Regions from separate parts of the Corynebacterium sp. UMB8791 genome, predicted to be linked through region 2. Evidence: riboswitches for the same ligand, from Rfam matches in the RefSeq annotation. Region 2 holds a riboswitch; the other holds the start of a gene.
The links. A riboswitch is a leader RNA that binds a small molecule or an ion and turns the genes downstream of it on or off. The one in region 2 is predicted to bind cyclic di-AMP.
Positions count from the first base shown of each region.

Region 1: it holds a riboswitch for cyclic di-AMP, as region 2 does, so the genes downstream of both, ACXIUA_RS01320 (C40 family peptidase) here and ACXIUA_RS08785 (resuscitation-promoting factor Rpf1 domain-containing protein) in region 2, are expected to answer to the same signal.

Region 1 is NZ_JBSZCG010000051.1:3,402-24,247, reverse strand. Features, by position in the region: gene ACXIUA_RS01390 (oxidoreductase) at 1-350, shown strand, start outside; gene ACXIUA_RS01385 (leucyl aminopeptidase) at 373-1,863, opposite strand; gene ACXIUA_RS01380 (branched-chain amino acid aminotransferase) at 2,011-3,126, shown strand; gene ACXIUA_RS01375 (nicotinate-nucleotide--dimethylbenzimidazole phosphoribosyltransferase) at 3,134-4,132, opposite strand; gene ACXIUA_RS01370 (DUF3043 domain-containing protein) at 4,151-4,858, opposite strand; gene ACXIUA_RS01365 (HesB/IscA family protein) at 5,009-5,353, shown strand; gene ACXIUA_RS01360 (S41 family peptidase) at 5,430-6,422, opposite strand; gene asnB (asparagine synthase (glutamine-hydrolyzing)) at 6,436-8,358, opposite strand; gene ctaC (aa3-type cytochrome oxidase subunit II) at 8,795-9,889, shown strand; gene ctaF (aa3-type cytochrome oxidase subunit IV) at 9,907-10,338, shown strand; gene ctaE (aa3-type cytochrome oxidase subunit III) at 10,794-11,414, shown strand; gene qcrC (cytochrome bc1 complex diheme cytochrome c subunit) at 11,495-12,343, shown strand; gene qcrA (cytochrome bc1 complex Rieske iron-sulfur subunit) at 12,340-13,560, shown strand; gene qcrB (cytochrome bc1 complex cytochrome b subunit) at 13,560-15,179, shown strand; cyclic di-AMP (ydaO/yuaA leader) riboswitch at 15,715-15,888, shown strand; gene ACXIUA_RS01320 (C40 family peptidase) at 15,901-16,644, shown strand; gene ACXIUA_RS01315 (C40 family peptidase) at 16,770-17,816, shown strand; gene ACXIUA_RS01310 (glycosyltransferase family 4 protein) at 17,822-18,967, shown strand; gene ACXIUA_RS01305 (ROK family protein) at 18,979-19,950, shown strand; gene ACXIUA_RS01300 (lysophospholipid acyltransferase family protein) at 19,943-20,683, shown strand.
Region 2 is NZ_JBSZCG010000134.1:1,046-8,923, forward strand. Features, by position in the region: partial or broken gene ACXIUA_RS08740 (helicase-associated domain-containing protein) at 1-1,031, shown strand, start outside; gene ACXIUA_RS08745 (DNA repair helicase XPB) at 1,048-2,700, shown strand; gene ACXIUA_RS08750 (DUF3239 domain-containing protein) at 2,711-3,361, shown strand; gene ACXIUA_RS08755 (GNAT family N-acetyltransferase) at 3,492-3,998, shown strand; rRNA gene rrf (5S ribosomal RNA) at 4,145-4,261, opposite strand; partial or broken gene ACXIUA_RS08765 (DUF3027 domain-containing protein) at 4,259-4,840, opposite strand; gene ACXIUA_RS08770 (glutaminyl-peptide cyclotransferase) at 4,879-5,664, shown strand; gene ACXIUA_RS08775 (DUF2771 domain-containing protein) at 5,675-6,181, shown strand; gene ACXIUA_RS08780 (cold-shock protein) at 6,185-6,568, opposite strand; cyclic di-AMP (ydaO/yuaA leader) riboswitch at 6,806-6,979, shown strand; gene ACXIUA_RS08785 (resuscitation-promoting factor Rpf1 domain-containing protein) at 6,991-7,641, shown strand; gene ACXIUA_RS08790 (hypothetical protein) at 7,762-7,878, opposite strand, start outside.

The DNA.
Region 1 (20,846 bases), on a different contig from region 2:
CCCCACGCGCACCCGGCGAAACCATCCGGCCGGAAGACGCTGCCTACCTCCAGGAATGGGTTGCGAAGCGTGCCTTCGTTGAGGGGTTTGTTGAGCCGGAAACGATGGTCAACGAGATGTCCGTCGTGCTTGTCGATGAAGAGGGCAACTACACCCGCCGACGCATCGGAGGTCCCAAAGGTATCGACGCCGTCGCTACGCTGCTGAATATATCTCTTTATGACGTCGAAGAGACCGGGTACCCAGACCGGATGCGTCGCAAAATGGAGCAAGAACGCATCCTGCGAAAGCGGGCGGAACAGAAAGAACGCCGCGCCAAGTTTGAGCGCGGCGAACATCCCTTTTCCTAAGTCCTTTTCCTAAGTCCGGGGACTAGTTGGCCTCGGCGATGCTGCGAAGCGTTGCAACGATCGTGCGCAGCGGGGCACCCGTCGCGCGCTTCGGCGTGTAGCCGCGTGGCGAGCCACCGTTCCACGCCGGGCCGGCAACATCGATGTGCACCCACTCGGTGTCCTCGCCGACGAAGCGGGACAGGTACAGGCCAGCGAACAGCATGCCGCCGGTACGGGCATTGTGGACGTTGCGGATATCGGCGACTGGGGACTTCAGCTCTTCTTCCTGTTCCTCCAGCAGCGGCATCGCCCAGGCCTGCTCGCCGACCTCGCGGCCCAGCGCAGCGACGCGGTCGCGGAACTCATCAGAGCCCATGACGCCGGCAGTGCGGTTGCCGAGGGCGACGAGCTGAGCGCCGGTCAGCGTGGACGTCTCAATCATGAAGTCAGGGTTATCTTCAGCTGCGCGTGCCATCGCGTCCGCCAGCACGAGGCGGCCTTCAGCGTCGGTGTTGAGTACCTCGCTGGTGATGCCGCCGTAGTGGCGAATCACGTCGCCCGGGCGGGTAGCGGTGCCGGACGGCATGTTCTCCGCGAGTGGCAGCCAGGCGTCGACCGCAACATCCAGGTTGAGGCGGGCAGCTGCAACAATTGCGCCGAACTGAGCAGCAGAGCCGCCCATGTCGGAAATCATGTCCTCCATCTTTGCACCCGGCTTGAGGGAGATGCCGCCGGTATCGAAGGTGATGCCCTTGCCAACCAACGCGACAGAGGACTTCGACGCGGAAGGCGTCCACTTCAGGTGCACCAGGCGCGGCGCGCGGGCGGAGCCTTTGCCGACCGCGAGGATGCCGCCGAAGCCCTGCTCCTCAAGCTGCTTCTCGTCGAACACCTCGACCTCGAGTCCAACCTGCTTGCCGACGTTCTCGATGAGCTCCGCGTACACAGCAGGGTAGAGGTGGTTCGACGGCGTGTTCACGAGATCGCGCGCCAGCATGACCGACTCGGCGAGGATCACTGCCTGGTCGAATGCTTCCTTTTCGTCTTCCTTGCCTACAACGGTGACGTCGGTAAGCCCGTGCTCGCCGTCGCAGCCACACTGGCACGGGGCTTTGAAGCCCTTGTACTTGTACGCGCCGAGCAGCAGGCCTTCCACGACGGGGGTGACACCGAACTCAGTCGAAATCACCGCAGACTCCGTGCCATACAGTGTGCGAGCCAGGGAACCGACAGCGCGACGGACAGTCTCGTCATCAATCTCATCGGCGTTGCCCAGGCCAAAGGCGATGACCAACTTCCCATCAACGACCACGCGGGTGATCTCGCCGGCGGTGCCCTTCGCGCCGACTGTCTCCAGCGCCTCGAGTGCACCCTTCGGTGCCAGAGAAGTCACTGGGACCTCAACCTTCGAGTCATCCGAGGTCACGGGTAGCAAGAGGGCAGCGGTGTCGCTCGGAGCGGACGTCGAAAAGTTGAGGGAGACGGAGTCGCCCCGGACCGGGAGCAGCGATTCAGGAACCGAAAAAGTCATGAGTACATGCGCCTTTCTTAAGATTATTGAACATCGCCAAGGGTACCTGGAATAAGGGACGCGTGGCGCGGGGCAAGCTATTTGTGCGTGGAAGAAAATATGGAATTCCGGTTCCAAAGAGTGGAATCGGGGAGTAGGGTGGTCTGCATGACTCAAGGCACACCATTTGAAATTATCCCGAATCCGAACAAGGCAACTGACGAAGAGCGCAATGCAGTGCTCGCAAACCCAGCCTTCGGGCAAGAGTTTACTGACCACATGGTCTCCATCGACTGGGACGAGGCCAACGGCTGGCATAACGCGCAGGTCCGCCCGTACGGGCCGATCTCGCTGGACCCGGCGACCAACGTCTTCCACTACGGGCAGGCGATCTTCGAAGGCCTGAAGGCATACCGCCACCACGACGGCTCGATCACGACGTTCCGCCCCGAGCAGAATGCGACGCGTTTTGCCCATTCCGCGCATCGCCTGGCAATGCCTGAGCTGCCGGAGGATCTGTTCATCGAGTCGCTGCAGCAGCTGGTGGCGATTGATAAGGACTGGGTCCCCGAAGCTGGCGGGGAAGCGGCGCTGTACCTGCGTCCATTTATGATTGGCACCGAGAAGACGCTCGGGGTGAAGCCCTCGAGCACCTACACCTATTACCTCATTGCATCCCCAGCTGGCGCCTACTTCTCCGGCGGCGTCAAGCCCGTCAGCGTGTGGATCTCCGAGGAATACGTCCGCGCGGCGCCCGGCGGCACCGGTGACGCCAAGTTCGCCGGCAACTACGCGGGTTCCCTGCTCGCGCAAGCCGAGGCAGAAGAAAAGGGCTGCGACCAGGTTGTCTGGCTCGACGCCATTGAGCGCAAGTACATCGAAGAGATGGGCGGCATGAACCTCATGTTCGTCGAGGGCAGCGGGAAGGACGCGAAGTTGATCACCCCAGCACTGTCCGGTTCCCTCCTGGCTGGCATCACCCGCAAATCGCTGCTGCAGGTTGCGGAAGACCTCGGCTACAGCACCGAGGAGCGCAAGATCACGGTGGAGCAGTGGCACAAGGGCGCTGAAAACGGCACCATCAGTGAGACGCTTGCATGCGGTACCGCAGCGGTGATCACTCCGGTCGGGCGCGTGCTGGGCCGCCACGGTGAGTTCACCGTAAACAACAATGAGGCCGGCACCATCACCATGCAGCTGCGCGAGCGCCTGCGCGGTATCCAGGACGGCTCGGTCGAAGACGTCCACGGCTGGAACCACACGCTCGTCCCAGCCGAGAACTAGAGGGATCTCAGGCCGGGGCGCCCTCTGGGGCCTCCGGCCCGAGCACTGTAGTAACGAGCTCAGAAGCCAGGTTGATTTGCGGCAGCGCTGCGAGCGCGCCCACTCCCTGGTTGAGCGACAAGTCCAGTGCCAGCACCGGAATGATATCGAGGGCCTGGAGCACCAGCATCTGGGCGGGTTCCGGACTGAGCTGGCCCGCCATGATCCACTGCTTCGTGCCGGGTGCGAGGCGCTCGGCGGCGTAGGCGGCGACGGTGGCGTAGAGGCCGTCGAAAAGTACGGGGGTTCGACGAACCGCGGCCTGCGCGAACATACCGACAAGGAACGCGAAATCTGGCCCCGAAAGCTCGGCAAGGACGCGGGGGACGTCGTCACTAAAGGTGCGCACCCGGAACATGGCGTCCCGAATTGCCGCAACTTTCACTTTCCAGACGTTGTCGTCGATGCCCGAGCCGCGCCCGATGACCTTGACCGGCTCGGTGCGCGACAGCGCGCCATAGACGGCGGCGGCGACCGTCGAATTGCCGACGCCAATGTCTCCAGGAATGAACAGGTCAACTCCACTGTCTACGCCCTGGTCAACGACGCGAGCACCGTGCGCGACTGCCTGCTCGAACGCCTCGGGCGTCATGGCGGCTTGCCGGTCTATCGCGCCTGTCGGCAGCGTTAAGTAGTCATTAATCTGAATAATCGACGCGCCCGCGGCCTCCGCTGCAACGCGAGCGACACCGCCACCTGCCGCAATCTGCTTTACAGTGGTCCAGGCGGCGTCGTGTGGCTGCGCGGAAATATCGCGTGCTGCGACACCGTGGTTACCGGCGACAAGCACGCACTGCGGCTGACGGAACGCAACCGGGCGCGTACGGTTTTGCACCGAAGCGGTCCACTCCGCGATCGTTCCCACGCGACCGAGACCGCGCCCCTCCGGGCTGCGCAGTAGTTCGCGGGAAAGCTCGCGGCGCAGGGTTTCGCTTGGATGCTCAATCGGGTCGAATGCAACAGCCATGAAACGTCCTTTACCCAGTTAGTTCACGGTCTCGCCGATGCGCACCTGTGGCTTCGGCGAGCGCCACTTCCGCGGCTGCGACGCGCGGGAGAACGCGTACATACCAAGGCCGAAGCCGGTATCAGCCGTACCAGGGAACTTCGCGCGCACAGCGTTGTTCGCACGCTTGCCGATCAGGAATGCCTCACCAAGAATCAGCACGATAAACACCATCGGCAAAATAGCGATGGCGCCGGCGATCTCCGGGTACCAGGAGCCGATGAAGAGGATGAGGAACAGCAGGATCGCTAACGGCATCGCGTAGTTGTTCATGAAGCGGCGCGAATCTACCCAGTCGCGGACGAAGCGGCGGGTTTCGCCACGGTCGCGGTCCATGAGGTAGCGCTCGTCGCCAGCGTCCATCTTGGCTTGGACCTCGCGATTGTGCTTCTTCGCCTCTTCGCGCTGCTGCTTCTTGTATGCCTTCCACTCCTCCTTCGACATCGACTTCTTCAGCTCTTTATTCTTCTGGTACTGCTGAGCGGGAGTTGTCGCGTTGGGGTCGCGGACCACGCCGCGCTTAATCTCCTGATCAAGGCGCTTCGGCGTCGGCCGACCCTTCGGAGGGGTGTAGCCCTTCGGGTACTTCTTCGCGGGTTCCGCGTCGGTTTCGGGAGTCTCCGCTCGATTCGCTGCGGCAGCAGCGGCGGCTGGAGCCTCATCAGATTTCTGCCAAGGAAGTTTCACGCTATACAGGCTACAAGGCCGTCCCCGAAAGTGGGGAATAAGCGCCCGCTCCCATACGCTGTAGACGATGACGGTGTGATGCGAGTACGCTAGTGCCACACTCCGAAGCACGCATCTTGCGTGAAGATATTCGCTAAGCAAGGAGAAAGAATGACTGCACCTACCTCTGCCACGGGCGTGACCCTTACTGAAGCAGCGGCTGCAAAGGCGAAGGCTCTGCTCGACCAGGAAGGCCGCGACGACCTTTCGCTTCGCATCGCTGTTCAGCCAGGCGGCTGCGCTGGCCTGCGCTACCAGCTGTACTTTGACGACCGCGAGCTCGACGGCGACAAGGCTGACGTTGTCGGGGGTGTGCGCCTCGTCGTGGACAAGATGAGCGTGCCGTACCTCACCGGTGCAACGATCGATTTCGCTGACACCATCGAGCAGCAGGGCTTCACCATCGATAACCCGAACGCTGGCTCGGCCTGCGCGTGCGGCGATAGCTTCAACTAAGCAGTAGCTTTTCGACGCCAACACCCCGCGCCCACCTCATGATTGAGGGGAGCGCGGGGTGTTTCGTCTGCGTGGACTAGTTGCAACCGTGCTCGGTCGCAAGCCATTGCATCGCTTGCTCGAACGGCACATCGGTTTCGACGTCGGGCTGCACCGGATCTTCGGCGAACTCCTCGCCAGTGCGTGCCTTGTCCTTCGCGATAGTCAGCATTAGCAGGCTGCCGTCCGGGAAGTCGTACACCATATTGGCCGAGGCGTAGCCTGCGGTAGGGGAGCCGAAACTTTGTGAGCGCTCAAGTCCCCGGAACGACAGCATCGTGGCCTCGCCCGACGAAGCAGTGTCGCCATCGACTAAGACCGCCACCGGCGCATCCCACTTCCCGCCAGAAGTCGTGATCGGGGTGCCGCCGCCGGTCACCGAGTTCCCCTCAACCGTGACCTGCGTGGTGTTCGTCCGCGATACGAACTCGAGTGCCGTGCCGTCCGGCAACAGTGAGGAGAGGCCTGCGACCATTGGGCCCATGTCGCCACCGTCGTTGCCACGCAGGTCAACGACCGCCCCGCATGCCCCGGTATCACGTGCGGAAGCCAGGCCAGTCGCGAGCGTGTCTGCGTAGCCCTGCACATCATCGTGCCGATCGACGCCAGGCACGGTTGCCACCGCAACGCGGCCCTCGACGCTGACTGCGGCTTCCGACTTCTCTTCCATAGTCCAGCCGAGGTTAGGGTTACCAGGTTCAATCAGACGGGAGTGCTTCCCGCCAGCAGCTTTGACTGCGTCCTCGAGGGCGGGGTAAACGTCGTGAAGCGTATCAGCCTGCTTTGCGGCCTCCTTTGCGCGGGCCTTCGCCTCCTCGAACTCTGTTGAGTCGGCGTAGATGCCCTGCTCGGCGAGCGCGAGCACCGTCGCGCTATACCGCTTCGGCGTCTGTGTCCCCGCGAAACGAGCGGTGCCCGTCAGCATCGCGGTGAGCGTCGGACCGTAGACGAACGCCACGGCGCCAACTGCAAGCAGTAACGCGCTGAGCATCGCAACGATGGTGGTCAGTACTCGTTTCTTGGTCCACATGAGCAGGTCCTCCTTAAAGCTGAACCGGGTATTCCTTGTGCTCGATGCCCGGATCAATGCGATGCTCGACAAAAATGCCGTGCCAGATCATAAACGCAAGCACCGTCCAAAGGCGACGCGAATGATCGGAAACACCGTCACGGTGCTCCTTGAGCATCTCCAGCACCTGGTCCTTGGCGAAGATATGGTCGGTCTGCGAATCACGGATCGTGTCCTGCGCCCAACCAAAGAGCTCATCGCCGGCCAGCCAGTGGCGCATCGGAACAGGGAATCCCAGCTTCTTGCGGTGGAGAACATGCGGCGGAACGATCTGCTCCATCGCCTTACACAACGCGTACTTGGTGGTGCCGTGCGCGATCTTCTGGTCGTACGGAATCGTCTGTGCGACCTCAAAGACCTCCTTATCCAGGAACGGCACGCGCAACTCCAGCGAGTTCGCCATGTTCATCTTGTCCGCCTTGACCAAGATATCGCCGCGCATCCAGGTAAACAGGTCCAAGTTTTGCATCCGGGCAACTGGATCCATCTCTGTCGATGTGGCGTAAATCGGCGCGGTGACCTCGCGGTGGTCCCACTCGCGCTTCGCCCAAGGCAGCACACGCTGTAGTTGCTCGAAGTTAAAGGAACGAGCGTTACCGTAGTAACGGTCCTCCATTGGGGTCGTACCGCGTTCGAGTAAGCTCTTGCCCTTCATGCCTTCCGGCAGCACACGGCTTAGCCTGTTCAGTCCCCGTAGAAGAGGCGTCGGCAACTTCTCGAACGGCGCGAGCGACAGCGGTTCCTTATAGATGGTGTACCCACCGAACAGCTCGTCGGCACCCTCACCCGAGAGCACCACCTTGACGTGCTTGCGGGCCTCCTGTGCGACGAAGAACAGCGGGACAAGCGAAGGGTCCGCGACCGGATCATCGAGGTACCACATGATCTTCGGCACCGCGTCCGCGTACTCTTCAGGCGAGACAATCTTCACGATGTGCTCAACACCAATCGCCTCAGCGGACTCCGCAGCCACGTCTACCTCGGAGTAGCCCTCGCGCTCGAAGCCGGTGGTGAACGTCAGCAAGTTTGGATTGTGCCTCTTCGCCAGGGCCGCAATCGCTGTCGAATCAATGCCGCCCGAGAGGAAAGAACCGACGGTGACGTCCGCTCGCATATGCTTCTCGACGGAGTCTTCGAGCGCCTGAGCGATCCTGTCGTAAAGCTTCTGCTCTTGACCTTGTGGGATTTGCTGGGGCTTGAAGTGTGGTTTGAAGTAGCGCTCCGATGTGACTTCACCGCCAGGCGTCAGTGACACCGTGCAGCCAGACTCCACGCGTCGAATGCTCTCGTGCAACGTTTCTGGTTCGGGAACATACTGCAGGTCAACGTAGTGCTCGATAGCTCGCCGATCTAACTCGAGACCAATCTCCAGCTCTGGAGCCATTTCTAGGATGGACTTCTTCTCGGAGGCGAACACGGTACCGACCGGGGTAGTGGCGTAAAACAAGGGCTTAATGCCGAATTGATCACGTGCCGCGAACATACGCTGTGTCTCGGTATCCCAAATGACAAACGCGAACATGCCACGCAGGTGTTCGACAACCTTCTCTCCCCAGTGGTGGAAGCCAACAACGATTGGCTCACCGTCGCCCGAGGTATTGAAATCGTAGCCTGCCTCCTGCAGTTCCTCGCGAAGCTCGATGTAGTTATAAATCTCGCCGTTGAACGTCAGCGCGTAGCGCTCCGGATTCTCCTTCGGGCCCCAGCGTAGGGGTTGGTGAGAATGCTCGAGATCGATAATGGCAAGGCGGTTGAAACCAAAAACGGCGTGGTCGTCGTTCCAGGTGCCGGCGGCATCAGGGCCACGGTGATACATGCAGGGCAACGCACGTTCCGCGGCTTCCACGAAGCTTGCGGCATTGCTGTTTGTGGTGAGTAGAGCCAACAGGCCACACATAGACTTGAAAACCTCTCCTATATATAAGGTGTACGCAGCCGTGCGGAGTGCTGGGCCACGAAGCATTTCTTCCAATCAACAATAGGGTTTTCTGTAGGAGATGCGCGAACCAACGAAACCAGCGCCAAAATGCGGAAATTCTTCATCCTTTATTCGGTCCCCAAAAGGGGGCCAACTTATGGTTGAGCAATTTGAGTGAAAAATAAAGCTCTTACCAGGACGTTTGTACCGTTTTATGCAAAACCCGTTGAGTGCACGGCTTTTGCATACACGGTAAAAGACGTCAGCTGACTACGAATGCTTACCTCGACTCAAAATCTAAAGAATTCAGAGGCGCTGCGCCTTATCCACTATTCTGACGGAGTAACAATGCTTGGGCGCACCTGTTTGTGCGTCCTGCCGTAAACAGCGAGTGTGGACAGGAAGGCAGACACACGTGGAAAAGGTAAAGGACCGCAACTTCGCGAAGAAAATCGCAGTTGCCGGATCGCTCCTGCTGGGCGGTCTCGCGCTGACGGGCTGTGAGGTTGCACCGCCAGAGGCGCTCTCGAAGGTGCTGGATATGGGTTGGCCAGATCCTGTTACCCCTGAGGGTGAGCAGATGTACAACTTCTGGGTATGGACCTGGGTTGCAGCATGGATTATCGGCATCATCATGTGGGGCTTGTTCCTCACTGCGATCTTCAAGTGGAACGCGAAGAGCCAGGAGAAGCGCGGCAAGTCTGAGTTCCCGAAGCAGCTCCAGTACAACGTGCCGCTGGAACTTGTGCTGACGATCATTCCGATCGTCATTGTTATGGTGCTCTTCTTCTTCACCGTCCAGGCGCAGACGAAGACTACAGCCCTCGGCAAGGACCCGAAGGTGACGGTTGACGTAACCGCATACCAGTGGAACTGGAAGTTTGGCTACGCAAACGTTGACGGCGAGTTCACCTCTAACGGTCAGGCATATGACGGTGTTGACACCGAGCGTCAGGCCAAGGCCGAGGCAACGAAGTACGACGACGAGAATATTAAGAACCCGAACCCGATCCACGGCACTTCTACCGGTGACCTCTCGTACCTCAATTTCAATGAGATTGAGACTCTCGGTACTACCGAAGAGGTTCCGGTGCTCGTCCTGCCAACCGATCGTGCGATTGAGTTCCGCCTTGCGTCCGGTGACGTGAACCACGCATTCTGGGTTCCTGAATTCCTCTTCAAGCGTGATACCTACGCTCACCCAGAGGTGAACCAGCAGCAGCGTGCATTCCAGATTGAGAAGATCGATAAGACTGGCGCATTCGTTGGTCGCTGTGCCGAGATGTGCGGTACTTACCACTCGATGATGAACTTCGAGGTTCGTGCCGTGACCCCAGAAAAGTTTGCTCAGTACATTCAGTTCCGTATTGACAACCCTGAGGCGCCAAACTCCGATGCGCTCGCATCCATCGGCGAAGCGCCGTACGCCACCTCCACACGTCCGTTCGTGTCTGACCGCCACGGCACCCGCGACGGCAACAACACCAACGACCCTAACGCGACGGTATAGAAAGAGAAGGCAGAGAAATGGCAACTGGTTCAAAAGTTTTCTACGCAATCGGTACCTTCCTGGCGCTGATGGCAGTCTTCTACATGATCAGCACAGCGTGGATTGGCGAAGATGCTTACCTCTACGGGCTCGAATGGGTCGGTGGCGTTGGCTTAGTTCTCGCTACTGCGCTCTGCTTCATGCTCGCCGTCTACCTCGACATCACCGAGCGTCGCATGGACGTTGTTCCGGAAGACTGGGAAGAGGCAGAGGTTGAAGATGGCGCAGGCGTGCTCGGCTTCTTCTCGCCAAGCTCCATCTGGCCGTTCGCAATGTCTGGTGCGGTTATGTTCCTCGGACTCGGAATTGCATTCTGGCAGCTGTGGCTCGTCGTGTTTGGCGCAGTATTCCTCGTGTGGACCACTACGCAGCTGAATCTCCAGTACGGTATCCCGCGCGAGAAGCACTAAAGATTCGCTGACCTCCCCGCCTTCGGGAGGTGTCGGCGAAAACTGATCCCCTTCAGCTAAGGCTGAAGGGGATTTTTGCTTGCTATTTTCATCCTTTCGGTTGAACTCATTCGTAACACTTGGGGGTCATACGAAAGTAGGTCTGCAGTCGGAAACGGCAGCGGTGGAATGTGAGTCCCATCACTATTGGGAACTTTTGAAACACCGCAAAGAGTCGATGAAAAAGAATCCTGGATTGCCTAAAAATCAGCCGAAAGTGAGCTGAATGAAGTCGAGAAAGTTGTGACCTGCATTGATGTAGTCGGATGAGTGGCTAGAAAAGTTCCCGGTATCGCAGAAAGTTATTTCCTTCGAGCGCTATTAGGCCAGAAAAGGCAGGTTAGCGCGAAATCTGCCGAAAAGTTTGTGGGTGAAAGGAGATGACTTTGACCCAAAAACAGGGGATAATCACATGCGTGACGACCGCAATTTCTAACCAAGGTATGGCGACACCGCAGAATCGTGTCCCGGCGCTGAACCGACCAAACATGGTCAGCGTTGGCACGATCGCGTTCCTCGCCCAAGAGTTGATGTTCTTTGCCGGTTTGTTCGCGATGTATTTCACCTCGCGTGCAAACGGTATGACCGCAGGCGACTGGGATAACCAGACGGCACACCTGAACGTGATGTTCGGCTTGATCATCACGATCGTGCTTGTGTCTTCTTCCGTGACTTCTCAGTTCGGCGTATTTGCAGCAGAAAGGGGTGACGTTTTTGGGCTCCGCAAATGGTTCACGGTAACTATCGCGCTTGGCGTTGTCTTCCTCGGACTCGTGGCTTTCGAGTGGGGAGAAATGATCATGCACGGCGTGACCATTCAGGCGAGTGTCTTCGGGTCAGTGTTCTTCATCATCACTGGCTTCCACATGGCGCACGTGACCGCCGGCATCATTGCCTTCGTGGTTGTGCTGCTCCGCGTATCTAAGTCGAAGTTCACTCCGGCACAAGCTACTGCAGCAATGGTGACCTCTTACTACTGGCACTTTGTTGACGTAATTTGGGTCGGCGTCTTCATTACTCTGTATATCGTTCAATAGGTATCTGATACGTAGAGTCGCCGTCGAAATGACGGAAGGCCATTTATCTGTATTAGACACTGACGCTCAAAGGGAACAAGATGGAAAAATCACCTAAGAAAAAGCGCAGTCGGCGCAAGGCGCAGCGCACCTTTGCTGGTGCAGCAGCCTTGACGCTCGGCCTCACGGGTGCGGGTTTCCTCGCATCGGCGCTTGCCCCGAACGCGCAGGTCGCTACTGCGCAAAAAGATGACCAGGCAATGATTCAAGAAGGCAAGGACATTTACGACGTCGCTTGCATCACTTGCCATGGCGCAAACCTCCAGGGTGTTGAAGGCCGCGGCCCGTCCCTGATCGGCACCGGCGAAGGTGCTGTGTACTTCCAGGTCAACTCCGGACGTATGCCGATGATGTCGAATGACGCTCAGGCTGAACGCAAGCGTCCTCGTTACACCGAGTCCCAAGCACTGGCACTGGCTGCCTATGTTGCTGCCAACGGTGGGGGACCGGAGCTGGTGTACAACCCAGACGGTTCACTCGCGAAGGAAGAGCTTCGCGGTAAGAACTACGATGGCCAGATTCAGGCTGGCGACGTCGCACGTGGCGGCGAGCTCTTCCGCTTGAACTGCGCGTCTTGCCACAACTTCACCGGCCGCGGTGGCGCACTATCTTCTGGTAAGTATGCGCCGGAGTTGGACCCTGCGAATGAGCAGGAGATCTACCAGGCGATGCTGACTGGCCCGCAGAACATGCCAAAGTTCTCGGATCGCCAGCTCAGCGCCGACGAGAAGCGCGACATCATTGCGTTTATTAAGTCCTCGAAGGAAACCCCAAGCCCTGGCGGTTACGCCCTTGGTGGCCTTGGCCCAGTTTCTGAAGGTATGGCTATGTGGATGATCGGCGTAACGCTCGTTGCTGCCGCAGCTATCTGGATTGGATCGCGCTCATGAGTGAAGTAAACAAGAACTACACATCCCAAGATTTGGACCGCATGAATAATGCGGAGCTCGCTGCTCTGGGCACGGAACTCGACGACGTCACCGTTGCGTACCGCAAGGAGCGGTTCCCAGTTGATGGCGACCCACGCGAGAAGTCTTCCGAGCTCGGAATCAACATTTGGTTGATTATTTCGGTGCTCTGCGGAATCGCGTTCCTCGGTGTCTATCTCTTCTGGCCATGGGAGCCACGCTTCCATGGCGATGAAGGACTCTGGGTTTACACGCTTTACACGCCACTGCTCGGCCTTACTTCTGGTGTCGGTTTTGCCGCCCTGGGTATCGCGATCGTCCAGTACGTGAAGAAGTTCATCCCTGAGGAGATCTCCGTACAGCGTCGTCACGACGGCCGCTCTTCCGAATTGGACCGTCGCACGACGACCGCTCTTCTGAATGATGCCTGGGAGACTTCCACCCTTGGTCGTCGTAAGGCAATGAAGGGTCTGCTTGGCACCGCTGGTGTTCTCGCCGGCCTCATGGTCGTTGCACCCCTCGGTGGCATGATCAAAAACCCGTGGAAGAAGCGCCACGACCTTAACTACTTAGGTGATGGCACGCTTTGGACACACGGGTGGACCATGCAGGAGAAGGGCGTCAAGGTTTACCTCGGTCGCGACACTGGCGCGATCGCCGAGCTGCACGAAGGCGTAGCTGGCTCGCACTACTCCACGGCAGGTGTTTCCCGCCTGGTGCGTATGCGTCCAGAAGACCTCGCTGCTGCTTCCATGGAGACGGTATTCCCGCTCTACCCGGAGGATGTCAACGATGGTGACATTTACGACCCAGAGCGAGACGTATACGAACATCACATGCACTCGCTGCATGGCCCTCGTAATGCAGTTATGCTGATCCGCCTCCGCTCGGAAGACGCACGCCGCGTCGTTGAGCGTGAAGGTCAGGAAGATTTCCACTACGGGGATTACTACGCATACTCCAAGATTTGTACGCACATTGGTTGCCCGACCTCGCTTTACGAAGCGCAGACGAACCGCATCCTTTGTCCGTGCCACCAGTCGCAGTTCGACGCACTGCAGTACGGCAAACCGATCTTCGGACCGGCTGCCCGTGCTCTGCCTCAGCTTCCTGTGACTGTTGACGAAGACGGTTACCTCATCGCCAACGGAAACTTCATCGAGCCCGTCGGCCCGGCATTCTGGGAGCGTAAATCCTAATGAGTACTAAACTTGCACAAGCCGCGGACAACGTTGATTCGCGGTACACGGTAGCCGGTTTCCTCCGGCCACAGTTGAATAAGGTCTTCCCGAGCCACTGGTCTTTCATGCTCGGTGAGATGGCGCTGTACAGCTTCATTATCTTGCTGCTGACAGGTATTTACCTCGCGCTGTTCTTTGACCCTTCCATTACGAAGGTGATCTACGACGGCGGGTACCTACCGCTCAACGGCGTGGAAATGTCACGCGCGTACGCCACGGCTCTGAATATTTCATTCGAGGTCCGCGGTGGCCTGTTCGTTCGTCAGATGCACCACTGGGCTGCGCTGATGTTCATGATGGCGATGTTCGCCCACATGATGCGTATCTTCTTCACCGGTGCGTTCCGCCGCCCACGTGAGGCTAACTGGGTCATCGGCGTTACCCTGATTCTCATCGGCATGGCCGAAGGCTTCATGGGTTACTCCCTGCCAGACGACCTGCTCTCTGGTGTTGGCCTCCGTATTATGTCCGCCATCATTGTTGGTATCCCGATCATCGGTACCTGGATGCACTGGGCAATCTTCGGCGGCGACTTCCCGTCTGACCTTATGCTGGACCGCTTCTACATCTTGCACGTTCTGATCCTCCCGGGCGTGATCCTGGCTCTGATCGCAGCGCACCTGCTGCTCGTCTGGTTCCAGAAGCATACCCAGTTCCCAGGCCCCGGCCGTACGGAGAACAACGTTGTTGGCATCCGCATTATGCCGGTCTTCGCAGTCAAGGCGATCGGCTTCATGATGGTTGTCTTCGGTGTCCTCGCTGCTATGGCTGGTCTGACCACCATCAACGGCATTTGGAACATCGGCCCATACAACCCGTCGCAGGTCTCTGCCGGTTCGCAGCCTGACGTTTACATGCTGTGGACTGACGGCGCAGCTCGTGTCATGCCAGCGTGGGAGCTCTACCTCGGCCCGTACACCATTCCGGGTGCCTTCTGGGTTGCCCTCATGTGTGGCGTCATGGTCGTCCTGCTGATCAGCTACCCGTTCATCGAAGCGAAGGTGACCGGTGACACGGCGCACCACAACCTGCTGCAGCGCCCACGTGACGTTCCAGTGCGTACCGGCCTCGGTGTGATGGCACTCGTGTTCTTCCTGTTGCTGACGATTTCCGGTGGCAACGACCACGTTGCTCACTTCTTCCAGATCTCGCTGAACGCGATGACCTGGTTCGGTCGCATCGGTCTCATTGTCTTGCCGCCGTTCGCATACTGGCTGACCTACCGTATCTGTGTTGGTCTGCAGCGTTCCGACCGTGAGGTTCTGGAGCACGGTATCGAAACGGGCATCATCAAGAAGCTGCCTAACGGTGCGTTTGTGGAGATCCACCAGCCGCTTGGCCCAGTCGACGAGCATGGACACCCAGTGCCACTCGATTACGCTGGTGCTCCGGTTCCGAAGCGCCTCAACCAGCTCGGCTTCGCTGACTCCGAGACCATCGGTAAGTTCAAACCTGCTGAGCTTGGCGTTTCCGAGCGCGTCCGGGACGCGCAGCGCGAGAACCACCATGAGGAGATCGAGACGTTGCGCAAGCTCGAGGAAACCAAACACCTCGATGACCGCAATGCTTCTGAATAGGCTCTAACACACTAGCGGTCGCTCAAGGCGCCCTGGTTGGTTGTACGAGAGTACAGCTGGCCAGGGCGTTTTTGTATGTCTGGTCAGTTCACTTTTGGAACCCAGCACCTTTATCTCACTCGTGCTATGACACAAGCCCACTTCAGGCTTCGTTCTGTTACGGCACTTGGTATAAATGCGGAGCAATGGCTCACCGCTTCACGTCTGAAGGCGGAGGAATTTGAAGCCATTTCGAAGCGTTATGGAAGCGTTACACAATATTAGTGAGTAATGTCACATAAGAGTGATTTAGTGCATTCTTACCAAATCGGCTCTCTGTGTACAGGTGAGGAAGGTTCGCAAAAGCGCAGGTAGAAGGTCATTCGTCAGGTTCGGTACATTGTGGCGCTCTGCTTGTAGTTCTCAGGAAAATTCGCGCGGAATGAGGGGAGGGAAAAATAACGGAACGATAACGGCCGTGTCGTTGGACAAAGATGTTTCCGTTTCGTAACCTAATCGAGACATTGCAGCAACAGCCGTTGAAAGCAAACAGTAAGTACATATAACGCCTAATTCCCTGAGCCTTAGTGGCTTCGGGAAGCCGGGGACCCAAGCAGGATTTTCTCTCTGGGGTGAATGCGAACGAGAGCGGAGTTTTCCGTGGAAGTCGTAAGGCTGGTTCTCTAGCCCAACCCGTCAGCTAACTCGGTCGGCAAAAGAGAAGATATGGAGTTTTACAATTATGGCTAAGCACCGTCGTCAGGCACACAGCACTGCACGTAACGTCGCGGTAGTGACCGCAGCAGCTGCAGGTGCCTCGCTGCTCTCGCCAATCTCTGCAGAGGCGGCTGAGGTTCGCGTCCCGAACTCGCCGGTAGCTGTTCAGGTCCCAGGTATTGAGAACGTGCCGGGCATCGCTGCGATTCCTGGCATCGAGGCTTGGATCCCATCCCTGGCAGGTCAGAAGTCCAATGCTGATGTCCCTACGGCAATTGCGCAGGTTCGAGCGGTTCCTGGCGTCAACAACGTACCTTCGTTTGGTGCATGGCTGGCAAACGTCGAGGCTCAGTTCAAGGCGCCAGTCGCGAAGGCATACTCCGCAAACGTTGCTGCGCCGGCAGTTGCTCCAGCGCCGCAGGTCTCCGCAGGTCAGCGCCTGGTCGATATTGCACGTACAAAGATTGGTGCTGCATACGTATACGGCGCTGCGGGCCCGAACGTGTTCGACTGCTCCGGTTTCACCTCCTGGGTATATGCGCAGGCTGGTAAGTCCATCCCTCGTACCTCGCAGGCGCAGGCGGCTGCGGGTACTCCGGTTCCGCTTGATCAGCTTCAGCCTGGTGACATCGTGGCTTACTACGGTGGCGCTTCCCACGTTGGTATCTACACCGGCAACGGCACCATCATTGATGCACTGAACACCAACGCACCGGTCGCTGAGCGTCCGCTGCACATGATGCCAGTGCACTCCGCTGTGCGCTTCTAAGCACGGTATTTATCGGCCGATCCAAACGATTGTGGTGGGGGTCGGCAGAAGAATTACAAGATTGTAACTTTAAGCCCCTCTCGCTATATTGGTGATAGTTTTTCTTGCCAGCGAAGGGGCTTTAAGTGGCTAAACACTCTTTACATGCGCGTCATGTTGCAAATGGGCGTTCCTGGGGGAAGCGCGTGGCGCTGGGTGCATCGCTCTCTGTCGTTGTGGGCAGTAGCGTTGCTGCTCCGTCCGCAGTAGCGGATGATGTCGAGGAACTGATTCATCAGGTTGATGAGCTTTCGCATGAGGTCACCGCAAAGGTAGAAGAGCTCAAGGGCGTCGAGGATGATATTGCCGCGAAGTCGGAGGAACTTGAGCGCTTGCAGTCTGACGCGGCGGATGCGCGTACCCAAGTCCAAGCTGCGAAAATCGCTCGTGATGATCTCCAAAGGGAAGTAGACCGCCTCGCTGCTTCCCGGTACCGCAACGTCCAGGCCGATGTGATCCTTACAACGCTGGACTCTGGTAGTCCCCAGACTGCTATTGACCGTGCTGCGTACCTGGATTCGCTGTCCCGCAAGCAGCAAAGCGTGCTCCGCGAGTACGAAGGCGCTGCCCAGGACGCGGCAACGAAGGCGAATGCTGCAAACGTAGCCCTTGCGGAAGCGCAGTATCTCCGAAATGACCTTGATTCAAAGCGTTCGAAGCTCGAGCGTGAGCGCGAGGCGCTGCAGGGACAGATTGAGGAGATTGAGGCGCGCGTCGATAATTTGTCGCCGGAAGCGCGTTCGTTGTGGGAGGGACGTCTGCACCCCGTTGATGCTGGCTCGTTGCCTCCGGTGGGGGATGGGGTTGTCGGTGCCGCGCTCGCGCAGGTTGGCAAGCCTTATGGCTGGGGCGCGACGGGGCCGTCGGCGTTCGACTGCTCTGGGCTCATGGTGTGGGCTTACGGGCAGAACGGTAAGGCGATCCCGCGTACCTCGCAGGCTCAGCTTGCTGGTGGCATGCCGGTGAGCATGGGGGATCTGCAGCCAGGTGACATTGTCGGTTATTACCCGGGAGTGACGCACGTTGGCATGTATATCGGCGACGGCATGGTTGTGCATGCCTCTGACTACGGTATTCCGGTTCAGGTTGTCCCGTTGAATTCGATGCCGGTCCAGGGCGCTGTCCGTTACTAGGCACCATGACTGTTTTATTGGTGACGAATGATTTCCCACCGACTGTCGGTGGGATTCAGTCGTACTTGCGGGATTATGTGCAGGAGGTCGTTCACCGTCGTGGGGCGCAGAGCATCATTGTGTTTGCCTCGATGCAGGATAAGGCGGCTGCTCTCGCATGGGATGCGGAACAGCCGTACACGATTATTCGTTGGCCTTTTCCGGTGATGTTGCCTACTCCTGCTGTCCGGAGGATGATGCAGCGAATTATCAGGGAACAGCACGTCGATACGGTGTGGTTTGGTGCTGCAGCTCCTCTTGGAGTGATGGGGGGTGCTGCGAAGCGTGCGGGTGCTTCGCGGGTTGTGGCAACGACGCATGGCCATGAGGTCGGGTGGTCAATGTTTCGCGTTGGTCGTCGACTGCTGCGAACGATTGGCGGTAGTGCCGATGTAATCACGTACATTTCGGAGTACACACTGGGGCGATTCAAGGAAGCGTTTGGTCCGAATCCTCAGTTCGTTGCGCTTCCCTCAGGCGTATCGACGTCCCGCTACGCGCCCGCAACGCAGCAGGAGAAGTTGGAGACCAGAGCTTCGTTCCGAATCGGCGCGGAGTCTCCGCTGATTGTGTGTGCGTCGCGTCTGGTGAAACGCAAAGGGCAAGACCGGTTGATCCGCGTCCTGCCGCGAGTGCGCCAGCGGGTGCCGGGTGCACAGTTGGTGATTGTTGGGGAGGGGCCGTATGCCCGTCGGCTTCACGCGATGGCGGAGGGCGTCGACGGTGTCAGGTTCACCGGGCGGGTCAGCGACGATGACCTGTGTCGAATCGTTGCGGCTGCAGACGTGTTCGCGATGCCGGTTCGTACCCGCGGCGGAGGCCTCGACGTTGAGGGTCTCGGGATTGTGTTTCTCGAGGCCCAGGCGTGTGAGGTGCCGGTGGTCGCTGGTGATTCGGGCGGTGCGCCGGAAACGGTGACGGACCACAGCGGAGTGGTCGTCGATAAGAATGATGATGCACTTGTCGAGGCGTTGGTGCGTCTGCTGCGTGATCCCCTGCTGCGGGAATCGATGGGGGAGGCGGGTCGACGCCATGTGCAGCGGGAGTTTTCGTGGCAGGTGTTGGGGGAGCGGTGTGAGAAATTATTATTTTCTCAGGCTCTCGGCGACTAGCATGGTCATGTATGTCTACTGAATCCAAGCTGACTGTCGGTTTTGATATCGGCGGGACGAATACTCGCGCAGCAGTGGTTGATGACTCTGGGCGCATCGTTGCATCGATATCTACTGGTACTCCGCAGACTGGTGATGAGCTTATCGACGTCATCGTCGATATGGTGCGGCAGCTGCAGCGGGAGTACGTGGTTGATGCTGTCGGCTTGGCTATCGCCGGTTTTCTTGACCCGGACTGCGAGATCGTGCGGTTCGCCCCGCATTTGCCGTGGCGCAACGACCAGCCGGTTCGGGCGCAGCTTGAGGAGGCTCTGGGGCTACCAGTCCGCCTTGAGCACGACGCGAACGCGGCAGCCTGGGGTGAATACCGATTTGGCGCAGCAAAGGATGCGGATATCTGGGTGTTCTTTGCCGTCGGTACCGGTATCGGCGCAACGCTGATGATTGATGGCAAGATTTACCGCGGATCGTTCGGCACTGCCCCCGAGTTCGGGCACTTGACTGTTGTGCCAGATGGGCGCGTGTGTTCCTGCGGTAAGCAGGGCTGCTTGGAGCGGTACGCCTCGGGCACGTCGTTGGTAGACTGTGCTTTGGAGGTCGCAGCGCACGGCGGTTTTAAGAAGTGCGGTTTGTACCGGAAAGTCGTCGATAAGCGGGCGACGGGCCATGACGTGATGGAGGCTGCACGCGAGGGCGATGAGCTTGGCGTGAAGGCGCTTGCGAGTTTTGCGGAGTGGCTGGGCCGTGGTTTGTCGATAGTGGCTGACGTTATGGATCCGGGCCTAGTGGTCCTTGGCGGTGGCGTGAGCGCCGACGCAGATCTCTTTATGGAAGATGCCAAGGATTCGTTGCGTCGTAACATGGTTGGCTCCGGGTACCGCCCTGTTCCGGAGATTCTATGCGCAGAGCTGGGCCCGCAGGCAGGTATGATCGGTGTCGCAGACTTGGCTCGTGAGGATCTAGCAGGGAGACACCGTGCATAACAAGTGGTATTCGGCGTTTAAAGCGTTGCTAGGTCCAGCGCTGCTCGTGTGGAATCGTCCCACGATTGAAGGCGCGGAGCATGTGCCAGACGAAGGCGGCGTCATTCTTGTCTCGAACCACCAAGCGGTGATGGATTCGTTCTATCTGCCGCTGATGCTGCGTCGGCAAATCACGTTTCCGGCGAAGAGCGAGTACTTTACGCAACCTGGCTTGAGGGGCAGGTTCAAGCGGTTTTTCTTTACCGCTGTTGGTCAGATCCCTGTGCATCGCGGTGATTCGAATGCGGGCGCGAACCTGCAGCAGGCTGCGCGCGAGGTGATTGTTGATCGCAACGACGTGTTCGGTATCTACCCGGAAGGCACGCGTTCACCGGATGGTCGGATCTACAAGGGGCGCACCGGTATGGCTCGTGTCGCGATGGACACGGGAGCGCCGGTGATCTTGGTGGCCATGATTGGCACCCGCGAGGCGAACCCGATCGGGTCGGTGCTTCCGCGCCCGGCGAAGGTCCGCATCAAGCTCAGCGAACCTATTGACCCGCACGCTTGGGCGACGGAGCACGGATTTGATCCGCACTCGCGGGAGGTGATGCGTCCGTTTACGGACTTCGTGATGCATAAGATGTCTGCGTTGTCCGGGTACCCGTACGTGGATGTGTATGCTTCGGACGTCAAAAAGCATCTGGAAGAGACGGGGCGCTATCCTGAGGGCGCCGAGCCCGAAGAGGATTAAGTAAGGACGTTTGATGGACCGGGACCTCGTTACTCGTATTGTGCTCGTGTGCTGCGCGGTGGGAGCGTATCTCGTCACGAGTGAACTTGAGATAGCCAGGAATGTGATTTCGCCGCTACTCGTACTGTTCGTTGCAGCGGTGATGTTTTGGCCACGCAAACCT
Region 2 (7,878 bases):
GGCGCATCGTCGAGTACGCGGGCCCCGACCAGGAGGCTCGATTACTGTTCCACGTACCGCTCATGGCAGCGAATTTCTCACCCCAACTTATCGACGCCACCATCGCCGAAGCCGCATTCGTCGGCGCGATTGGCGGCGTGGGGAGCTCGGCGTCGACACCCCTGCAAGCACTTCTCAACGACGGCGACGTCGTCGAGGCTACGAAGCAGCTCGTCCCCACGGAGGTCTCGCAACTCATCGCGCAGGGCGACATGACACTGCTCGCCCCGGGGCCGCTCGATGCGGCGACCGCCGCCGTCGTCGAAGATATCGCCGACCTTGAATCGCCGGGCCTTGCCAGCATGTGGCGCATCAGCGACGCCTCCCTGAAGCGCGCCCTCGACCGTGGGCACGACGCCGACTCACTGCACACATGGTTTAAACAGCACATCATGGGCGAGGTTCCGCAGGCCATCACCTTCCTTATCGATGATCTCTCCCGCACCCACGGCGCAATCCGCGCCGGCAGCGCGCTGAGCTACATCCGCTGCGCCGACCCTGCCCTCCTCGCCGTGGCGGCTGAGCACGCCGATCTGCGGATCTTGGCGCCGACCGTCGCCGTCAGCCCGCTTCCGCTGCCACGCTTGCTCCACGAGTTGCAAGCCGCGGGCCTGCAGCCAACCGCCGAAGACGACCACGGCGCCTCCATCACGCTTGCGGAGGAACCAACACTGGTGCGAGCAACACCGTCCTCGCTTCCCAGAACCGCCTCTCTGAGCGAAGAGGACGTCGATAAGATTGTTGCGGCCCTCAACTCGGATACAAGCCAACCTTCCGGGGTCAGCGAAACGTCAACGACTGATATGCTTCGTGCAGCAGCCCGCGCCCGTCGCCGCGTCAAGGTTGAGTACGCGGACTCGCAGGGCGCGCAGCACACCCTAACGGTCATCCCGTTGACGGTGAGTGTCGGCGTCATTGATGCGCAGGACACGGCCACGCAGCGCGTGATCCGCATACCACTGCGGCGCGTCACGACTGTGACGCTGGTGTAGAAAGAAAGGTCCAACAATGACGTTTGGGGACGGCCCACTGATCGTGCAGTCCGATAAAACCGTACTGCTTGAAATCGCGCACCCGGACGCAGCGAAAGCACGCGCAGCGCTTTCCCCATTCGCTGAACTCGAGCGCGCCCCCGAGCACGTCCATACCTACCGCATCACCCCACTTGCGCTGTGGAATGCCCGCGCCACCGGCTTCGACGCCGAGACCGCAATCGATGTCCTCGAGCGCTATTCCCGGTTCCCCGTCCCCCAGTCGCTCCTCATCGACATTGCGGAGACGATGGCGCGCTACGGGCGCGTCAGCCTGCTCAACGATCCACAACGCGGGCTCATCCTCACCACGGAAGAGCCCCCAATCCTGGATGAGATTACGCGCAACAAGAACATCATCCTGTTTCTTGGCCAGCGCTTCGACGAGCACACGGTAGGCGTACACCCGTCCGCGCGCGGGCGCATCAAACAAGAACTCATCAAGACGGGCTGGCCGGTGGCGGACCACGCCGGATACGTCGACGGCGAATCCCACCCAATCGCGCTCGACTTTGACGGTTGGGAGCTTCGCGACTATCAACAGTACGCCGCCCAAGCATTCTGGGAGGGCGGCTCAGGCGTGGTGGTCCTGCCGTGCGGTGCGGGCAAAACCATCGTTGGCGCCGCCGCGATGGCGCAGGCAGAGACGACCACGCTCATCCTCGTTACCAACACTGTCGCCGGGCGGCAGTGGCGCGATGAGCTGCTGCGCCGCACCACGCTCACCCCGGAAGAAATCGGTGAGTACTCCGGCGAAAAGAAGGAGATCCGCCCGGTCACCATCGCGACCTATCAAGTAGTCACCCGGAAAACGAAAGGCGAATACCGCGCCCTCGAGCTTTTCGACACCACCGACTGGGGCCTCATCATCTACGACGAAGTCCACCTCCTCCCCGCCCCCGTTTTCCGCATGGCGGCCGACCTCCAGTCCCGCCGCCGTCTCGGCCTGACCGCTACACTCATCCGCGAGGATGGCCGCGAAGACGACGTCTTCTCCCTCATCGGCCCCAAGCGTTACGACGCCCCCTGGAAAGAACTCGAAATGGCAGGTTTCATCGCCACCGCCGAATGCATCGAGGCCCGCACCACGCTCACGGAAGAAGAGCGCCTCAGCTACGCGACGGCCTCCGCACGCGAGCGCTACCGCCTGGCCGCCACCGCATCAGCCAAGCTCTCGACGGTCAAGGACATTCTCGCCCGCCACGAGGGCGAACCGACGCTCATCATCGGAGCTTACGTCGATCACCTGCGCCACATCGCGCAGCAGATCGACGCCCCACTCATCGACGGCCGCACCAGCACCAAAGCCCGCGAAGAAGCCTTCGAGCGCTTCCGCCAGGGCGAAATCCGCACCCTCGTCGTATCGAAGGTGGCGAACTTCTCCATCGACCTCCCCCAGGCAGCCGTGGGAATCCAGGTCTCAGGCACGTTCGGTTCCCGCCAGGAAGAGGCCCAGCGCCTCGGCCGACTCCTTCGACCCAAGCCGGACAGCAGTGAGGTCTTGTTCTACACCGTGGTCACACGAGACACCCTGGACGCCGAGTACGCCATGCACCGCCAACGCTTCCTCGCCGAACAGGGCTACGCTTATCGCATCATGGATGCCTCAGACCTCAAACGCGGCCTATAGACTGTGGCCTATGACTGAACAACCATTCCGCTTCAACGTCGACGAAGAATACGCCAAAGAACACAACGAACTTATTCGAAATACCAAGAACCTCGTTACCTCAAGCATCGCTCTGTTCGTCGTCTGCCTCATCGCGGGCGTCATAGTCTGGTTCCTCGTCGACCCGACCTCCCCCTGGCGCCTACTCGGATCCCTCTCCCTTATCTTTTTCGGCACCATCATGCTGATCGTCGGTCTTGCTATTCCTCGCGCGGTTCCACGTACCCAAGCAATTTACGACGCCAACCCCCTCTCTCCCGCTGTCATCACCGATGACAAGGGCACCACAGTTACCCTCACCGCGTTAGTAAACACAGTCGTTGACCAGCAGTCCCCTGCCGAGTGGGCGCTCACCTCAACTGTGGTGCAACGGATCCCCGGCGTCACTCCTAAGGTTGGCGCTGCAGTTCCGTGCGTCGCTGTGGGAGGCCAGCGCACATCCCGCGACAAGGCACACTGGGCAACGATTACTCCGATGCCAATCGCGTGGGGCACCCCTTCAGAGGAAGTTATCAAACAAGCCACGGACTACATCCCCGACGATCAGTGGCGCGCCCTCAAGCAAGCTATCCGCGACGAGGATCTAGTCAAGAAGTCTAGAAATGAGCTCATAGCTTTTTAGGCCGACATCCTCGCCTCTGCGTACGCCCCAGGGAATGCTTATGTCCCCTGGGGCGTATTGCTTGCACCATGCCTCAGCCATTGAGGCCAGGTAGCCTGAGAGGCCTAACACTTTGAACGGAGATTCCAAGATGAACGATGCTTTTCCCCTTCGCACCCCTCGCCTTATCCTCACTCCTCCCACGGACCAAGATATAGACGCCATTTTTAGGATCCACGCCGACGCCCGCACCTATCAACACCGTCCCGACCTCGCGATGAAAAACCGCAAAGAGGCAGAGGAGTTGGCAAGCACATGGCAAGAAAACTGGGATGAACAGGGTCTTGGCTACTACGTAGTGTCCACGCTTGACGGAACAACCATCGGGTTTACTGGAGTACGCCACAGTGAGGAAGCCGGTGAACAGGTACTCAACCTATATTACCGATTCGCCCCTGAATCTCAGGGCCAGGGATACGCAAAGGAGGCTGCATCTGCGGCGATTGCCAATGCACAGGAACGTTTCCCGCAGCTTCCAGTCATCGCTATCATCGACCCCACTAATGAGGCATCGATCGGTTTAGCATTGAGGCTCGGATTCCAGCACGTCCATGGTGCGGGTGTACCGAACGATTACGAGGTCTACCGCCTCTCCTGAATTCTGGGCTCAACGCGGCGGGGTTCTCGACGCGAGCCTCTCTAGATACATCCCCGTTTGTTTGTTGTGTGGGGGTGCACAAAAAAATGTGGTGAGTATGTGCCACAACAACACACACTCACCACACACAGGAAAATGAAGTTATAGGCCGGCGGTAACCTACTCTCCCACACCTTCCCAGGTGCAGTACCATCAGCGCGGGCGGGCTTAGCTAACCGGGTTCGGAAAGGGACCGGGCGTTTCCCCGCCGCCTTGGTGCACACTCCGAAGTTCTCCCCCACTGGGTGCTCCATTGGAATGTAGAACGCGCAGGTCCGGCAGTGCAGCGTTGCCTGCTCGGCGAACGCAGAATTAGGGCCAAACTTGCCCTTCCGCCACCGCGTCTTCGCCGCATTGAGGCCTTCTTGCGTGAGGTAGTGGTCAGTTTCCCTGCCTGGGAACGTCACTGCATCCTTTGCAAAGGAGTCTGTGGTCAGGCGCTCGTCGTCAGGCGCTGGCTCCATGATGTCGCCGGGGCCGAGGTCGCCGGGGCGAAGACGCTCGGAGTACGGCACCCAGTCCGGCGCCTGCAGCGCGTCGCGAGCCGGCATGAGCGCGACCTCGTTGACGGTCACCCATGTTGAGCCCGTGGCACACGCGACGACCGCGTTCCATTCCCACCCGTTGTAGCCAGGCACGCTCGCTTCGAAGCGGTGCGTGGCCACGTTGCTCGAGAGCCCAGCGACACCGATGTGCGCGCCGACCTCGCCTTCCGCGATCTCGAGGATGGCCTCTCGCGCGACCTCAATTGCTTTGTCGCTCAGCAGTGGTGAAGAGTTCTTGTTCTGAGACACGCTCTCCATTATGGCCCATTTCTGGGGAAATGCTGCATGATGGACGTATGCGTGTTCACTCCCGACGGTTTTGGTCCATCCTGATGTGTCCTTTGGTGCTGCTCACCGTGAGTGGTTGCGATGAAGCTGCCACCGAGGTGGAGCAGCTGAAACCCGAAATCGTACAACGCTACGACTACGACCCTGCCCTGTTCACCCAGGGCCTCGAAGTCGATGAGGACGGCACGCTCCTCGTCAGTACCGGCCAATATGGAGCGTCCGGCATGTATCGGCTCACGACAGAAGGCGACGTGTTGGGCGAGGTTGCCTTGCCGGACGTGTTCTTCGGCGAAGGCATGACCCGCGTCGGAGATTCGGTTTGGCAGCTGACGTGGCAGGAGGGCACCGCGTTTCGCCGCGATGCAGCGTCCCTAGCAACTGTCGATACCGCCCACTACGACGGCGAAGGGTGGGGGCTGTGCGCCACCGATGATGCACTTATTTTCTCCGACGGTTCCGCCGAGCTGCGCCGCATGGACCCGGACACGCTCGCCGAGCTTGCGCGGTTCGAAGTCACCGACCAAGGCAAACCCGTCGAGGGTCTCAACGAGTTGGAGTGCGTCGGCGACGACGTCTACGCAAACATCTTCACAACCACCGACATCGTGCGTATCGACGCCACCTCCGGCCACGTCACGGCCAGGATCGATGCGTCGTCTCTTCCCAACAACGCCGACGAAGACATAAACAATGTGCTCAACGGGATCGCGCATATCCCTGGCACCGACGAGTTTTACCTCACCGGCAAGCGTTGGCCTGACCTCTACCGCGTCCGGCTGGTCCCGTCCCAGTAGAATTTCGCTCATGACTGCTTCCCGCCGTGCTTCCTCTCGCCTTGCACTCCAACTCGGTGCGACAGTTCTCGCCGTCGCTATCCTGCTCGCTGGGGTGTACGCGTTCATGACCTGGCAGCGCTCGCAGCCAGGTCTTCCCGTAGAAGACCTTCGGATTCACGTCACTGCATCCGACGGCGAGCACGAGATCGCCCCCTACACGCTCTGCCCCCTCGATGAACAATGTGACGGCGGTGAGCCACCGGCACTCACACGTGGTGGCTCCGACGAACTCAAATTCCGCATCGACCCAGACATCGCTGCGGGCAGCTGGCGCCTCCTCCTCATTTACGACGACCCCTCCGCCAACGAGGAGCGCCTCCACCAGGCTGGCGAGACCACCGAAGAGACCGCTCCTGCCGTCAAAGAAGGCGGGGCAAAACTCCTCGTTGCTGAAGTCTCGACGCTGGCCGTAAAAAATGACGACCACGGGGAAGAAATCCCGGTGGTCGCCACATGGTCGGTCGCGTTTGAATAACGCTTAGGCGTCAAGCTCCTTCGCCACTGCGCGCAGGATGCCCGCAACCTGTCGAGCCTCTTTGCGCTCAGGGTAGCGCCCAGCCGTCAACGCCGGTTGCACGTCGGACTCGATGAGCGTCATCACATCGGCAAGCATGCTTCCGAGTTCTTCTGGCTTCCTACGGTGCACGGGGCGACGCTTCGGCGTCTCCAAGATGGCGACGCGCAGCGCCTGCGGGCCCTTTCGGCCTGCGGCAAAGTCGAACTCGATGCGCTGTCCAGGCACAAGCTCATCCACACCATCCGGGAGCACCGACTTAGAAATAAATACGTCGTCGTCTCCAGGGTTGGATGCGAAGCCGAAGCCCTTGTCGGCGTCGAACCACTTCACCTTTCCAATTGGCATTAGTCTTCGTTCCTTCTCTGTTCTCTATGCAGACTCAGCAGTGGCTATCCATCATAGTCGTATCGCCCGTTCGAGCCCCAACACGAAAGAAAGTGCCACAAATCACATTCGCGCTAATTTTGCTCGTGAACAGGCCAAACGGCCCTACCTGCCTCCCCACATCCGCGACACCGACCCCAAAAAGTGCCCGGAGCGTGACTAAATCGTTATAAAGCGTTAGGCTGTCCCGCAGCAAGAAAACGAGGCACGCTGAGTTCTGTTCGCCTCGCACAATTACACAAGGAACAGAAGCGGAGGACCCAACCTTCGGAAACTCCCTCCCGGAGCTTCCTTGGGGTGAAGTTGCTACTGCAACCGGGCACCTCAGCCCGAACCCGACAGCTTACTTCGCAAGCGACAACAAGAGAGGACATCGTATTTCAATGGGACGCCATTCCAAGCAGACCACTTCCCTGACCAAGAAGGCACTCGCCGGCGCAGCCGCAACCGCGGCGTTCGCTGGACTGATGGCCCCAGAGGCCACGGCAGCGCCTGACTCCGACTGGGACCGTCTCGCACAGTGCGAGTCCGGCGGCAACTGGGCAATCAACACCGGCAACGGCTACCACGGCGGCCTGCAGTTCTCCGCGTCCACCTGGCAGGCATTCGGTGGCGGCCAGTTCGCTCCAACCGCGAACCTGGCATCCCGTGAGCAGCAGATCATCGTTGCAGAGCGCACCCTGGCACAGCAGGGTTGGGGCGCATGGCCTGCATGCTCCGCTCGCCTTGGACTGAACTCCGCTGCGACGAATCGCGACGCACAGGCTGCCGCACCGGCACCTGCTCCTGCAAGCGCCGCCGTTGCATCCCCGGACGCAGCCCAGCGCCAGGCAGAGAACCCAGTTGACGCCCTGTACCGTCAGCTCGGCAGCTCCCTGAGCAACTATGGTTTCGCGATTCCGGCGCACATCCAGCAGTCCTACGCTGCGAACCGCGCGAACTACGATGCGTTCTACAGCCAGAACGCTGCACTGATCGACGCTGTTCGCTCGGGCGATCTCGCCGCTATCGGCGCAGCACTGCTGAACCGCTAAGCACTCAATAGAACGTGCCCGCCACAGAAAGCTTGTGGCGGGCACGTTTGTTTTGCTTTATGAAAGGGGCATAGGGACTGGCCAGCCCACTCTTTCAGGGCTGGCCGAAAGGTTGAACGCTTAGCGGTTGATTCGCGTCGTTGGGTGGACGTACCCGATTTCTTCCGCTGGGAGTGGGAGCACGAGCTCGTCCCCAAACGGGCTAGATGCACCGGTAAGCTGCGAGGACAGCTCGGT